4 regions of the Desulfatitalea tepidiphila genome follow, and region 1 is predicted to be linked to each of the others. Evidence: riboswitches for the same ligand, from Rfam matches in the RefSeq annotation. Region 1 holds a riboswitch; each other region holds the start of a gene.
What was found. A riboswitch is a leader RNA that binds a small molecule or an ion and turns the genes downstream of it on or off. The one in region 1 is predicted to bind cobalamin.
Positions count from the first base shown of each region.

Region 2: linked by a shared signal. The riboswitch ahead of DFT_RS24605 (TonB-dependent receptor) and the one ahead of DFT_RS14170 (sirohydrochlorin cobaltochelatase) in region 1 are both predicted to bind cobalamin.
Region 3: linked by a shared signal. The riboswitch ahead of cobT (nicotinate-nucleotide--dimethylbenzimidazole phosphoribosyltransferase) and the one ahead of DFT_RS14170 (sirohydrochlorin cobaltochelatase) in region 1 are both predicted to bind cobalamin.
Region 4: linked by a shared signal. The riboswitch ahead of trpD (anthranilate phosphoribosyltransferase) and the one ahead of DFT_RS14170 (sirohydrochlorin cobaltochelatase) in region 1 are both predicted to bind cobalamin.

Region 1 is NZ_BCAG01000003.1:2,146,966-2,150,344, forward strand. Features, by position in the region: gene DFT_RS14165 (FecCD family ABC transporter permease) at 1-528, opposite strand, end outside; gene DFT_RS14170 (sirohydrochlorin cobaltochelatase) at 674-1,507, opposite strand; cobalamin riboswitch at 1,767-1,947, opposite strand; gene DFT_RS14180 (substrate-binding domain-containing protein) at 2,067-2,870, opposite strand; gene DFT_RS14185 (DUF4410 domain-containing protein) at 3,306-3,379, shown strand, end outside.
Region 2 is NZ_BCAG01000007.1:160,716-164,094, forward strand. Features, by position in the region: gene DFT_RS24605 (TonB-dependent receptor) at 1-1,569, opposite strand, end outside; cobalamin riboswitch at 1,728-1,930, opposite strand; gene DFT_RS24610 (ABC transporter ATP-binding protein) at 1,981-2,793, opposite strand; gene DFT_RS24615 (FecCD family ABC transporter permease) at 2,804-3,379, opposite strand, start outside.
Region 3 is NZ_BCAG01000003.1:72,788-76,166, forward strand. Features, by position in the region: gene DFT_RS04990 (hypothetical protein) at 1-399, opposite strand, end outside; gene DFT_RS04995 (hypothetical protein) at 409-771, opposite strand; gene DFT_RS05000 (DUF8082 domain-containing protein) at 781-1,428, opposite strand; cobalamin riboswitch at 1,761-1,962, shown strand; gene cobT (nicotinate-nucleotide--dimethylbenzimidazole phosphoribosyltransferase) at 2,104-3,186, shown strand; gene DFT_RS05010 (PAS domain-containing sensor histidine kinase) at 3,252-3,379, opposite strand, start outside.
Region 4 is NZ_BCAG01000001.1:307,428-310,806, reverse strand. Features, by position in the region: gene DFT_RS01420 (alcohol dehydrogenase catalytic domain-containing protein) at 1-415, opposite strand, end outside; gene trpD (anthranilate phosphoribosyltransferase) at 623-1,741, opposite strand; cobalamin riboswitch at 1,941-2,155, opposite strand; gene lon (endopeptidase La) at 2,594-3,379, opposite strand, start outside.

The sequences.
Region 1 (3,379 bases):
GATGATGCTCACCTCCTCGCCGGCCAAATATTTGATGAAACTCACTCCTGCCGACAAAATGGCGGCGACGATGATGCCCGAAAGGATCAGGCTCGCTGACGACAGGTCGCCGCTGCTGGCGGTCAGCCAGATCACCACGAGCAACGTTCCCAGGGCACCGGCGAAGGCGAACAACGGCACGGACCAGGCGCCTATCACCGCCAGGTTCAACCATAAGGCCATGGCCGCGCCGAACGCGGCTCCCGATGAGACCCCCAAGGTATAGGGATCGGCCAATGGATTGAGCAGAATCCCTTGAAAGATCGTACCGGAAACCGCGAGCCCGCATCCCACGACGGCTGCGGCCAGAATTCTGGGCAGCCGCACCTCCAAAACCACCACCGGCGCCAGTTCATCGAGACGGGAGATCAACCCCTCGGCACCGGAGAGGCGTGCCGCCAGAATGCGCACCACATCTGGATAGGAGACCTGAATGAATCCGCTCCCCGTCGCCAGAACGATCTCCATGGCCAGCAACAGAGCCAGCACCAACAGCAGCGGCCATATCGGTAATCGTTGAAACCGGAGGCATGGATCCCTATAGCCGTTGGATGCCGCCTTCATCATAAATCGGCAGAGTACCTCAACTTTGCTATTTTCAAACTTCAGTATTCCAATTTCTACGACCCGCGAATCAATGCAGCGCCTTCAACGCCTCGCCCGCATGGGCGACCCATATCTTCACAAAGCCGTCGTACTCCGCCGTCCCCTTGAGAATGGGCACGCATTGAATCCCGGCGCCGGTAAAGATGCTGACCCAGGAATCATCTTCGCTGCCCGCCATATCGTTTTTGGCATGGTCCCCGGCCACGGACATGAAGGGCATCAGATACACCTTGTTGATCTTTCTTTGCTTCAACTGCCCAAGGATCAGTTCCACGTCCGGATAGCCCTCGACCGTTCCCACGAAAATTTGCGGGTCCTTGAGTTGCAACCGATACATCAGGGCAGCATAACCTGCATCGGCGGGATGATGGGTGCCATGGCCCATGAACACCACGCCTTCATCGGCCCGACGTGCTTGCGGCAAATTCGCCAGAATCGTGTCGACGACAGCTTCCATGTCCGCCTGAGTCGCCATGAGCGGATGGCCCATGACGATCTTCTCAAACAGCGCCATGGCTTGGAATCCCCCGACGATCCGACGCAGTTCATGGTATTCCTCGCCGGCAATGGTGTGCAGGGACTGCACCGCCACATGGGTGAACTTCTCATCATGCAAGCGAGCGAGGGCCATGGCGGGAGAATCGAGAACTTTGCCCTGATCGGCGAGTTTCGCGCGAATGATGTGAGAGGTATAGGCCCAACGCACCGGCACCTGGGGATAAGCCTGGCGTACTGCCCGGTCAATGTTATCGAAGGAAACCTGGGCGGAAGCTTCGCTGGAGCCGAAGGCGACCAGAAGAATCCCGACTTTTTTGGGCGCCGTGGCGCCGTGTGCGCCTGCCTGCGCCGGGGGGCCGATCATGATACAGAGAGCCAAAACGGTGAACACCCATCGGGTCAAGTTCTTTCCATACATGTTGTCACTCCTTTGCGGCGGCCCTGTCCTTTGGCATGAACAGGCCATGTTGATAAGGCCTTTGGCACCATCCCCGATGCGGCTGAAGCCAACATCCTGCTCCAAAAAAAATCCCCGGACCTGCAAGCAGGCCCGGGGATACCGTTTTTTATCCCTGAATGGAGCCCTCCACCCCCTTGCCACGAGGGGTCGAGTCGATCGATGATGTTCTACGATGGTCAAAGCAGGTCTTCCGGCTTCCGGATTGTCCTACCGGCTGCGCCTTCCCATCCTTACGGACAGTGGCATGATGCAGCTTTCGTCCCCGGTTACGGCGGCGGGTCCGCGACGGATTCTCACCGTCTTCCCTTTTAAGGCCAAGGGCCGCTTCGATGACAGGTTTGCTACAATATCTATCGCGGGCAAGTCAAGCGCTTTGTTGAAGACACAACGATTCTGGCTCGACAGCATCCATTAAGGATTCAATCCTCAGTTTCAGTTCGCCCCGAGTTTCACTTCGTATGGATCAGTAGGAAATCGGAACGATGCCGCTTTCTTTCATTCTTTGCTGGCTTGCCGGTGACTTGGCAAAGTCGATGAAGGCCTTTACAGGACCGCTGGGTTCTCCCTGGGTCACGAATGAAAAAGTCTGAATATATGGATAATCCTTGTCCTTAAAGAATTTCCCGTTAACCTTCAATATCTTGATGGCCGCATCACGGTCGGCCGAACCCTTGGTGACAAAGGAGATGCTCCAAGGGATTCGTGCGACCGAGGTGACGACCATCGTAGAACGATAGGCCATAAAATCATATTTGACTTCGCTGCGCTTGAGGGCCAGCATGGAGAAGTTTTTGAATGCGGCGGTATCTTTTCCCGGTGTGATGGCGATGATATCGTGGTCCGGACCGCCAACTTCCTTCCAGTTGGTGATTTCTCCTGAAAAAATGGCTCGCAACTGATCTTCGCTGATATTGTCGACTGGTGTCTCCAAATTGGTGATCACAATCATGGGCACCTTACAAAACGGCGTCTCAACGTAACCGAATTCGGCGTGGTTGGGCGCCAGGGGTTCGGCGCTGCTGGCGATGTCGCAAACACCGTTGAAGAGTCGATGCAAAGCCGATGAGGAAGAGCAAACGAACATGTCCACTTCGTAACCGGTCTCTTTGATAAAACGGCTGACGCCTTCGCCCCTGAATACATCATTGACTTGGGCGGAACTGCTGTAACGCAGCTTTTCCGCAGCCATGACGCCGGGTACTGAAATGAGAGCTGTAAGTACAACGACAAGGACAGAAATCATGATGGATTTTGATAAAATTTTCATTCGGTTCTCCTAAAGAATGGTGTGGGTTGTTATCGGCATTGAGCCTACGATTGTCCCGGAATACACGATGGCAGGCAGCGCAAAGGGCATGCCATCATGCCCCGTTTGCTGAGCAATTTTTTCCATCGTATTTTCTATGTCTTAGAATGACTTCGGGAAAATCAGGTCAGGAGTGATTTGGCAGTACCATGTCAAAAACCTTTACACAGTGAAAGGACTTGCCGTCCTCCATGTGATAGGATCGCCAACGACGGTAAACCGAATAAACGGCAGAGGCAAAGAAGTGGACGCAGTTTTGCCGCTGATATTGCCGCCAACGGGAGAATCTCTAAACTTGTTCCGATATCGTCCGATACTATATGATGCTGCAACATATGAAAGCGGCCGTTCAATCCTTGATTATTACAAACGCTATTTCCAAAAGGAGGAAACTGAATGAAAAGACGTCTTGGGATGAAACAGATGTTTGTTTGGGGAACCGCGCTCTTGATGATGGTCTCGCTTTATGC
Region 2 (3,379 bases), on a different contig from region 1:
GATCCCCTGGCGAACGGTATCGCCGTCAAGGTTTTCATTGGCGCCGAAACCGAATGGGCCGCCGGCGGGATTGTAAAAAATCTCATCCTCGGTTTCCAAACGGAAAATGTTGACGGCGAAGGTCATGCCGTCGATCAGGCCGAACATGGCCCCCACCTCGATATTGTTGGACTTCTGAGGCTTCAAACCAGTGGCCGCTGAATTATCGATGAAATTGAAAATTTCATCGAGCACCGGATACCGGAAGCTGGTGCCATAACTGGCATAGGCCTTGGCAATGCCGAAGGCGTAGTTGATGCCCACGGTCCAGGATTCTTCATCGAATTTTTTGTCATCCTGGGAGCCGGAGGAGAAACTGTAATCGGCGCGCTCGTAACGGTATCCGCCGGAAAGCGTCAAGTGACGGGTGACGTCGAGATCGTCTTGAACAAAATAGCCGATATTTTCCCGTTTCAGTTCATAACTGGATGCCCCGGTAAAAGAGGAAAAGTTATCGATATCCTCTTCAAACCAGGAAAAATCGCCTCCCATGATGAGCCGGTTGGAAACCTCGCCGAAATCCTCCTGAAATGTAAACCTCGGCGAAACGGCAATGGTTTCAATTCGGGTGTCACCGTTAAAATAGCCGCCGAAAAAAGAGGCATACTGGTCCACCGAGCGCTTTCGATAGGAGAGATCCAAACGAAAGGCGTCGTTGGTGAGGAAAAAAAGCTCAAGTCCGCTTTTGGCATAGTAGTCTTCGGTGTCGGCAAAATCATCGGGATGGACCGTGTCGGTCGGCTCGGCGCCGGCATCGATGTCGGTTTGCAGCAATGCGCCGGGAAGGCCGGTTTCGTCCTTGTGGTAACCCCCGCTCAAGTCAATACTGACCGACTCGCTGGGGTCGATCCGCAGGGTGGCGCCAACATCTTTGGCTTCGGTTTGACTGTTGTCCCGATACCCATCCGAGTCCAGATAGGTGGCCGACATATCGAAGGACCAGATATCCTTGGCGCCGCTGAAGCCGGCCGAGCCTTTATAAGTCTCATAGCTGCCGTATTGCGCGGCGACTCGACCTTCGAGGCCGGTGCCCGTCTTGGTAATGATGTTGATCACGCCTCCAGTGGCATTGTCGCCATACAGGATCGTTCCTCTCGAGCCCGGCAGCACCTCTATGCGTTCGATACGATCCAATGGAATCAGGGTCCAGTCCGTACCGCTCAGATCGGCCTGATTGATCCGGCGGCCATCGACCATGACCAGTAGATTCTGTTGCGCCACTTCACCGAAACCTCGCAGGTCAACGATGTAGGCACGCTGGTTCCCCCCGATATCGCTGACATGCAATCCGGCCGACGACAGTACCTCCGGCACATTTTTGGCGTTGGAACGTGCGATCGTTTCCGCATCGATCACCGTCACATGGGCCGGCACTTTGGCTGTCGGCTCCGCCTCCCGGCTGGCCGTCACCACCACCTCTTCCATCGCCACTTTCGTTTCCTGCGATTCGGTCTGTTCCGCCTGGACCGAGCCCCAGGCACCCCCGGTCAATATCAACGCCGCCGCAACCACTTTCATCACACCGTGCATCTTCTCGTCCTCCGTTTCAGGCGCTTTAAGCAAAGCTTACCAAGCATCGCCCCGTGGTGGTCCGGCATAAAAAATCCCGGACCGATGAAACCCTCGATCCGGGATGTCCCTTTTTATCCGCTCGATCCGTTCGGCCAATGGTGGTCCTCGCCATGCAACTGGCCACATTTGTCCAGGCAGGTCTTCTGACTTCCCCGCCCCACACGCGGCCTTCCCATCCATATCGAACAGTGGCACACAGGGCGCATGGGGTCCCCGATGCGTTCTGCATCGGGCGGGGTCACAGCGGCGGGCCCGTCCCCGATTTTCACGGGGTTCCCTCTTCAGCTCCGGCAGGAGCACCTGAACATACAATATGCACATGGCCCTAACGTATTTGAGAGGCGATTGTCAAGACGGCAGAAGTCGACGCTATCGATTCAGATACCTGCCCGGCACAAGGTGGACGGAGGGATAGTCCCCCAGGGGACTTTTGTCCACGAGCAGGGTACAGCCATAGACCCGTTCGAGCAGATCGAAGCGCAGCACCTCTGCAGGCGGGCCGATGCCGGCAAGGCGGCCCCGATCGAGCAACAGGAGTCGGTCCGCATACATGGCCGCGAGGTTCAGGTCGTGGGAGACCATGACCACGGTCATGCCCTCTTCGGTCTTGAGCCGTGCCATGAGATCCATCACACGCACCTGATGGGCCAGATCCAGAGCCGCCGTGGGTTCATCGAGCAGCATGATCTCGGGCTGCTGGCAGATGGCCCGGGCGATGAAGACCCTTTGACGCTCGCCGCCGCTGAGTTGATCCAGGCGGCGGTCGGCCAGGTGGGCCACGCCGGCCAGTTGCATGGCTTCCCAGGCCTGTGTCAGATCCTGTTCGCCTTCGAAGCCGAGCATGCCCAGATGCGGGGCGCGGCCCATCATCACTACCTGAAGCACGGTGAAGGCAAAGGTGACCGGCACGCTCTGGGGCACATAGGCCATGCGGCGGGCCAGCTCCCGGGCGGTGTAATCGCCTATCGCACGAGAATGGACCGCGATTTGACCGGCCTGCACGGTCAGCAGCCCGGCCGTCAGCTTGAGCAGGGTGGTCTTGCCCGATCCGTTGGGGCCGATGATGATGAAAAAGCCGCCCGTCGGCACCTGAAAGCTCAGGTCCGCGAGCACCGCCTGCCCGTCGAAGGCATGGCCCACTGCCCGGACTTCTACGGCTATGGATTGGGGGGGGTCAGCCATCGTTCCACTTTCAGCCGTTATTGGACTTACGCAACAGATAGATGAAGAGCGGCGCTCCGATCATGGCCGACACCACGCCCACGGGCATTTCGCCCTGGGAGGGGAGGGTGCGGGCCAGCACGTCGCATACCACCATGAAAGCCGCCCCGCCGAGGATGCAGGCCGGTACCAGCACCCGATGGTCGGGGCCCAGGATCAAACGGAGCATGTGGGGCATCACCAGCCCCACGAACCCCACCAGGCCGCAGTAGCTCACGGTGGCGCTGACCATCAGGGAGGTGACGGCCAACAGCAGGGCTGTGGTGCGCCGGATGTTGACCCCCATGCTGTGGGCCATGTCGCTGCCCAGGGCCAGCAGGTTCATGGCGTGGGAACGCATAAAAATGAGCACGAAACAGGGAATCACGGTCAGGGCCAGCCCGCCGACTTTCGCATTTGTGGCGGCGGCCAGGTCTCCCATGAGCCAGAAGATGATGTTGTGCAGCCGGCTGTCCTGGGCCATGGAGACCAGGAACATGATCACCGCCGCGCAAAAAGCGTTGACCATCACCCCGGAGAGCAAGAGGGTGTTGGCGCGCACGAACGA
Region 3 (3,379 bases), 2.1 Mb from region 1:
TCGGTCTTGGGATTTGCTGTTGTGGGTCGGCAAATAGCCGTTTCGGTCGACCGCTACGACGAAGAGCAATTTTGGGTCCTTCGCCAAATACTTGTCCAGTATCGTTTGCAGGACCGTATCACAAAGCCTGTCATATTGCGTATGGAATTTTTGCGGAGCAGTGTTGGGGATCGGTATGTAGAACGTATCGAACATCTGGGCCATGGTCAGTTTTCCACTGGTGACCAGGTATTCGAATTGTGTCTTGATTTCCGACTGGCACTCGATGGCCCATGCTTTTACCTTGGCTTCCATCTCTGCGTTGGCGTCCGCCGTCACGGGACCGACGCAGAGCATGATCAATAGTATCGTTAAAACAGATGGGTTGAAAATTTTCCTGAAATGGTTTGATGCGGACATGGCGATTCCTCAATGGAGTTGGCTGGCGGTGCTGCTTTTTTTGATGGTTTCAATGAAATCATCGATTTTAAGAACCAGGTCATCGGCCGATGCCTTGGCTTCTTTTATGACCGCCAGAAAATAGTTGCTAAAGCCAAACAAAAGGAGATCCTCTTGGCTTTGTCGGGAAAAAACCATGTGTTTGAACTCGGATAACCCGAGTGACGAACGAATGGTGTCGCAATTAAGCCCCGCAAAAGCAATGAAGGGAAACAGGTTGTCGGCATTGTCGCCGTGGAATGCGAGGCCCTTTCCATCGTATTTCACGAGGTAATAGCTTTTGACGCCATCGATATTTTTAATGTTCGTAAAATCTTGTACGGTGGCCATCACGATGCTCCCTTACCGGATGTTTAAATGGGGTGCGATGAGGTTTTTAAAGGTGGCAATTTTTTCCTGGTCATCGATTTCAGCGCACAGCATGTTAACCAGTCGCTCGATAGACGCCTGATTGATTCGATCGACGCTGCCGATCCATGCCTGACGTGTATCGTTGAAAACAATGGCGGCGATGGGGCCCATGACCTTGTTGAGCGCATTTTCCAATTGGGAGAGGAGCTTGGAAACGGGCTCTGAACGAAGCAACGCCCCATGGTTCTCCGTCGCGGCATTCTGGTTGATCGTGTCCACGCCGGCCTGATCGGGTGATAGGTCGCTTTGCCTCGGCCGACTATTCGCGGATTGTGAGATCGTCAGGTCGAGCAAGTTTTCATCAAGGGGGGATTGGTGGAGGATCACGATGTATTGATGATTGCCTGCCCGCCTTATTGACAGGTTTGAATCGGCGAATTGCAGGCGGATTTGAACGATATCGGAGAAGAGTTCTGCGCCCCAGGAATAAAACTTCTCCAGGGTCTTGTTCAAGGTGGAGAGATTGTCCTTGGTAAATTCGTTGCCTCCTTTTTGGGAGATTGTTCCGAGTTGGGGGTCGAAAAGTAAAACACATGAAACGCCGGGAAGTGTTTTTATCCTGTCCAGTATTGTTTCCATTGGCGGCCTCGCAAATGCTTTTCGTTTCGGTAAATGAACAGCCACACAATATCATTCAACCGCCGGCCCAAGAGGGTAGGGCGCGACCAACGGATATGGTTCTGGTGCTGGATCTGGAACAATAGATCTGGTGAACGTGGCACTGCGGCCGACAGGCCGGCAATAACACGCGAAGTGGACCATACAGGAGCTTGGCAATACCATCAATTTCGATTAAACTAACCGAAATGGCGTGAATAGTCAATTCTTGAAATAATTCTTGAGCCTTGCTCGTAAAATTGCGTGCGATTCGCGATTGACAGCTGTTCTTTCCACATGTTAGAGGCTCGTCGAGCAAGAAGTCGATATCCGGTGGCCCAACAGGGCCGGAAGAGGGAAGCCGGTGCGAATCCGGCACGGACCCGCCGCTGTGAGCGAGGACGAAACCCGCTGCAATACCACTGTATCGCCAATTGAGGAACGAAGCGGTGCGGGAAGGTGCGGGAAGTAGATTGATCCGCGAGTCAGAAGACCTGCCGAATATCTTTGAGTTCTTGGTGGAGACGGTAAATCCCCAGGCTGATAGTCATATTGGCTTGGGGTTTTTTTATGGCCCCGGCCGATACGCAGGGCGCTTGACGGGAAATTGCTTATCGCGCATGCGCTTCTGCGAAAATTTGGCGACAAGGAGGTTTTATGCTGGAACAGACCGTTCAAGCCATCGGGCCATTGGACCTGAACGCCATGGCAGCGGCCAAGGATCACCAGGCCCGCCTGGCTCTGCCCCCGGGCAGCCTGGGCCGGCTGCACCAGTTTGCTGTCAAGATGGCCGGGGTAACCGGGCGGCCAAGGCCCGCCGTTCGCGACCTGGGGGTCATCACCATGGCCGGTGACCACGGGGTGGCGGTTCGCGGGGTGAGCAAGTTCCCTCAGGAGGTGACACGCGAGATGGTGGTTAACTTCGCTCGCGGAGGTGCGGCCATCAATGTGTTGACCCGTCATGTGGGCGCCCGGTTGACTGTGGTCGATATGGGCGTGGCCGGACCGGCCCTGAACATAGATATGGACGAGAAGGGAAAGGTCCGATTCGTTTCCCGCAGGGTCGGTTCCGGAACGCGGGATATTTTTACAGGGCCGGCCATGACCCGGGATGAGGCCGTGCGATCCCTGGAAACGGGAATCCGGGTTTTCATTGAAGAAAAGGAGCGGGGTCTGGATGCCGTGGGCACCGGAGATATGGGGATCGCCAATACCACGCCGTCGTCGGCCATCGCGGCGGCGATGCTCGCCGTTTCGCCGAGGCAGGTGGTGAACCGGGGCACCGGCATCGACGACGCGGCCTTGGATCACAAAGTCCAAGTCGTGGCCCGGGCGCTGGCGGTCAATCGTCCCGATTCTTCCGATCCAATAGATATTTTGGCCAAGGTCGGTGGGTATGAGATCGGCGGCATCGCCGGGGTTATCCTGGCCGCCTGCGCGCATCGGGTGCCCGTGGTGGTCGATGGGTTCATTTCGACCGCGGCGGCCCTGCTGGCGTGCGGCTTTCATCCGGAAGTAAAACAGTATCTTTTCTCCGGGCACCAGTCGGCCGTGGAGGGTCACCGTTTGATGTTGGAAGAGATGGGACTCGAACCCATGATCGATTTGGGTATGCGATTGGGGGAAGGGACCGGCGCTGCATTCGGTCTCTCGATTCTGGCGGCGGCATCACGGATCGCCACCGAGATGCACACTTTCGAAGAGGCGCAAGTGTCCGGTCCGGGAAATGATGGTGGTTAAGAAAAAATGGAGCTTCGCGATTGGACGTGTGGAGCAAACCGATGGCGTGTCGGCCGGCTGCTCGATCAGATGATCGGTGCCGGCCGTTCGCCATCGAGAACTTGCCGCACGGCACGGCCCAGATCGCCGCGGACCAGGGGCTTGCGAATCAGGGCCCGAATGCCCAAACGATCGATCATCTCCTGGGTCACCT
Region 4 (3,379 bases), on a different contig from region 1:
GGGCGCATCCCGCTGGTTCCGCGAAGCAGGCCAGGTGGGCTGGCAAATCGGCGGGAACCGGAATCAGGCTGGCGGTGGGCGCCAGCAGGTGGCGGCTGAAACCGCCGTCGAAGTGAAAGCCCATGATTTGCATACCGTCGCAAAGATTCTCGCGACCCCCAAGACAATGCCGGCATCGTCCGCAAGCGTGGCCCGGCCACACCGTGAACAGGCGGCCGTTGTCGTCCCGGGCCGCGACCTCGTGCCCCGGCACCCGGGGCAACACCAAGTCCCTATGCCCGGTGCGCCACATCTTGGCATCGGTGCGGCAAATGCCGCAGTATTCGACGGTCAGCCGCGTCATGCCATCCTGGGCCGCCGGCCTTCCCGATGCCCGTGTCTCCAGGAGGCCGGGAGCGGTCAATACCAGTTTCATGCCGTTTCTCCTTTCCTGCCCCTTCGGCGAACCTGCCTTCACCTTTCCTGTGTTCAGCTGACCCGGTTTGACGGAGTATTAAAAAGCCGATATCGGACGGCGCCGTAAAACGCTCGAGATCAAGGCGCGCGAAATTCAGTGTCCTGAGGCGTACTTGTCGTACGCCGCAAGGACCACGGGATGAGCGCAACGCAGATATTGGGCGTTTTACGGCGCCGTCAGGCTTCGCAGCCGTTCCAATCCCCGCTTTGGATCCCTGTTCTGACACGCCACCCAGGCTTCCAGGGTCCGGTAGGCGTCTCCGCGGTCCATGGCCGCGAGGGCCCTTTCCATCCCCGCGGCGACGGTGGCAGCCTTGCCCGCCACCTTGAGGATCAGGGCCGTGTTGAGCAGCACGGCCTGCCTTCGGCCCGCGAGACCGTTCTTCTTCCCGCGAATCAGGGCCACGAATCGCCGGGCTTCGGTGGGCAGATCGGCCGCGGGCACCAGATCGGCCGGGTCGATGGCATCCAGGCCCAGGGCGGATGGCGACAATGCATACTCATGGATGCACCCCGCTTCATCGAGTTCGGCGCACCAGGTGATGCCGCATACCGAGGCCTCGTCGATACAGCGCCCGGTGTCGGCGATCTCTCCGCAGCACACCAGCGCCCTTCGGTAGCCGATCGCCCGCATGGCCGATGCCACCGGTATCATCACGTCGCGGGCATATACGCCGCGCACGGCATGACGCGGCCGGGCCGGGTTGGCCAAGGATGCGGCGATGTTCAGCGGGGAACCGAAATGGATCTGGGAAAGGATGCGTCCCAGGGCCTGGGCATGGATCCGGGCGCTCATGCCGTTGAACAAGCCGATGTTGGCCTGGGCGATGCTGCGGGCCACGAGGTCGGCCTCGCATTCGACATCCACACCCATGGCCTCGGCCAGGTCGACCGTGCCGCACACCGAAGTGATGGCCCGAGACCCGTGGCGCGCCATGGGCACACCGGCGGCGGCGGCAACGATGGCCGCAGCTGTGCTGATGTTGAAGGTTTTGAAGGCGTCCATGCCGGTGCCGCAGTTCTCCATCAGGGGGGTGTCAGCATCACTCACCGTCCCGCAACGCACCTTGGTGGTATCCAGCTCGTAGATCGCCTCCCAGGCGCCGGCCACCTCCTGGGCGGTCTCTCCCTTGGCGCGCAAGGCGGCCAGAAAGGCGCCCTGTTGCATGGGCGTAGTGTCGTTTTTCATAAGGCGGGTAAAGGCGTCCCGGGATTCTTCACGGGTCATGTCCCCTTTCTGGATAAGCCGGGTGATGAGCTGTCCAAAGGCTTTGTCCTGTTGCATCGACCGCTTGCTCCTGCATGAATGAACCGAGGAAAAGGGCCGAACGATCCGGAAGAAAAATCGACGACAGAGGGACCTGACGAAAAGGTGGGCGTAAAAAACCCGCAGGCACCTGCGTATCGCTTCCCTTGGCGCGTTCGGCCGGGCCAAAACGATACGGACAGCTTCCAGCGGGTATCCGTCAGGGTGGGCAGTGGGTTGCCCCGGCAATCGACAGGCAGGCTTTCTGGCTCACGGGCGGTGTCTCTTGCGCCTACCGGCCGCGCCTTCCCATCGACACGGTGTCGACAGTGGCATGCTGCGGCTTTCGTTCCCGATCACAGCAACGGCTGGTATGCGATGGACTCTCACCATCTTTCCTTTTAACGGGCGTCCCTTTGTGGGGCGTCCCGCACCTGTCAGCCGGACCCCTCCTAACCTGAAACGGGGGCCGTGTCAACCGGTCGGCGGTAATTGCAGCAGTTCTATCCGAATGCCATTCATTAAATCCGGCCCGGGTGGGACAGGTGGCCGATGCCACACGCCAAGCGGTCAAGAGCCAGTAACATGCACGGCGGGCGGCCCGGAAACTCGCTGCGCTCAAACAGTCTGGGCCGCTTGTCCGCCGTCTGCATTTAACTGGCCCTAAGACCGCTGGCTCACGTGGCCCTGGCCACCTGCCCCACCCGGGCCTGCCACAACCGTTGCCATGCGATAATTTTTATTAAACGACTTCTATGCTGCAGGCCCTTCAGGGTGAATCACACTCAGTTAGAATCGCTGCGGCAATTGCAGTTTCAATGGAAGGGAAATCGATGGAATCGACCGGGTTCGTCTACGGCTGAAAACCGCGGACGAACCCGGTCAGTTGCGCTAATTGATGGGGGCGTGTTTGTCCGGAGGATTATCCACGCCGCTCAAGTCGAAATGGGCGTCCTGATTGGCAAACAGGCTTTCTCCCTCGCCCAGCACCAGCGCGTGGGGCAATACTTCGTCCATGTGCTCGACAGTGACGATTTCCAGCTGTTTGGCGATGGTGTCCGGAATATCTTTGAGATCTTTCTCGTTCTCCTTGGGGATGATGATCTTTTTGATCCCCCCCCGGTGGGCCGCGATGATCTTCTCCTTGAGCCCGCCGATGGGCAGCACGCGACCGCGCAGGGTGATCTCGCCGGTCATGGCCACTTCGCGGCGGGTGGGCCGACGGGTCAGGGCGGAAATCACCGAGGTGCACATGGCGATGCCGGCCGACGGGCCATCCTTGGGAATGGCGCCTTCGGGGATATGAATATGCAGATCGTACTTGCGATAGAATTTGTTGTCGATGTTGAGCAGATCGGCACGGGAACGCACGAAGCTAATGGCGGCCTGGGCCGACTCTTTCATCACATCGCCCAGCTTGCCGGTGACCATGACCTGGCCGCGGCCCGGCATGACCAGCGTTTCGACGAAGAGCAGTTCGCCGCCCACCTGGGTCCAGGCCATGCCGGTGGCCATGCCGACCTGGTCCTCTTCTTCGATCTCTGTCTTTTTGAATTTCGGTGGCCCGAGGTACTTGAGCACGGCCGCTGCATTGACGCGTATGGGCTTATCGGTCTGGGTCTTGACCACGTGGCGGGCCACCTTGCGGCAGATGGAGGCGATTTCACGCTCCAGGTT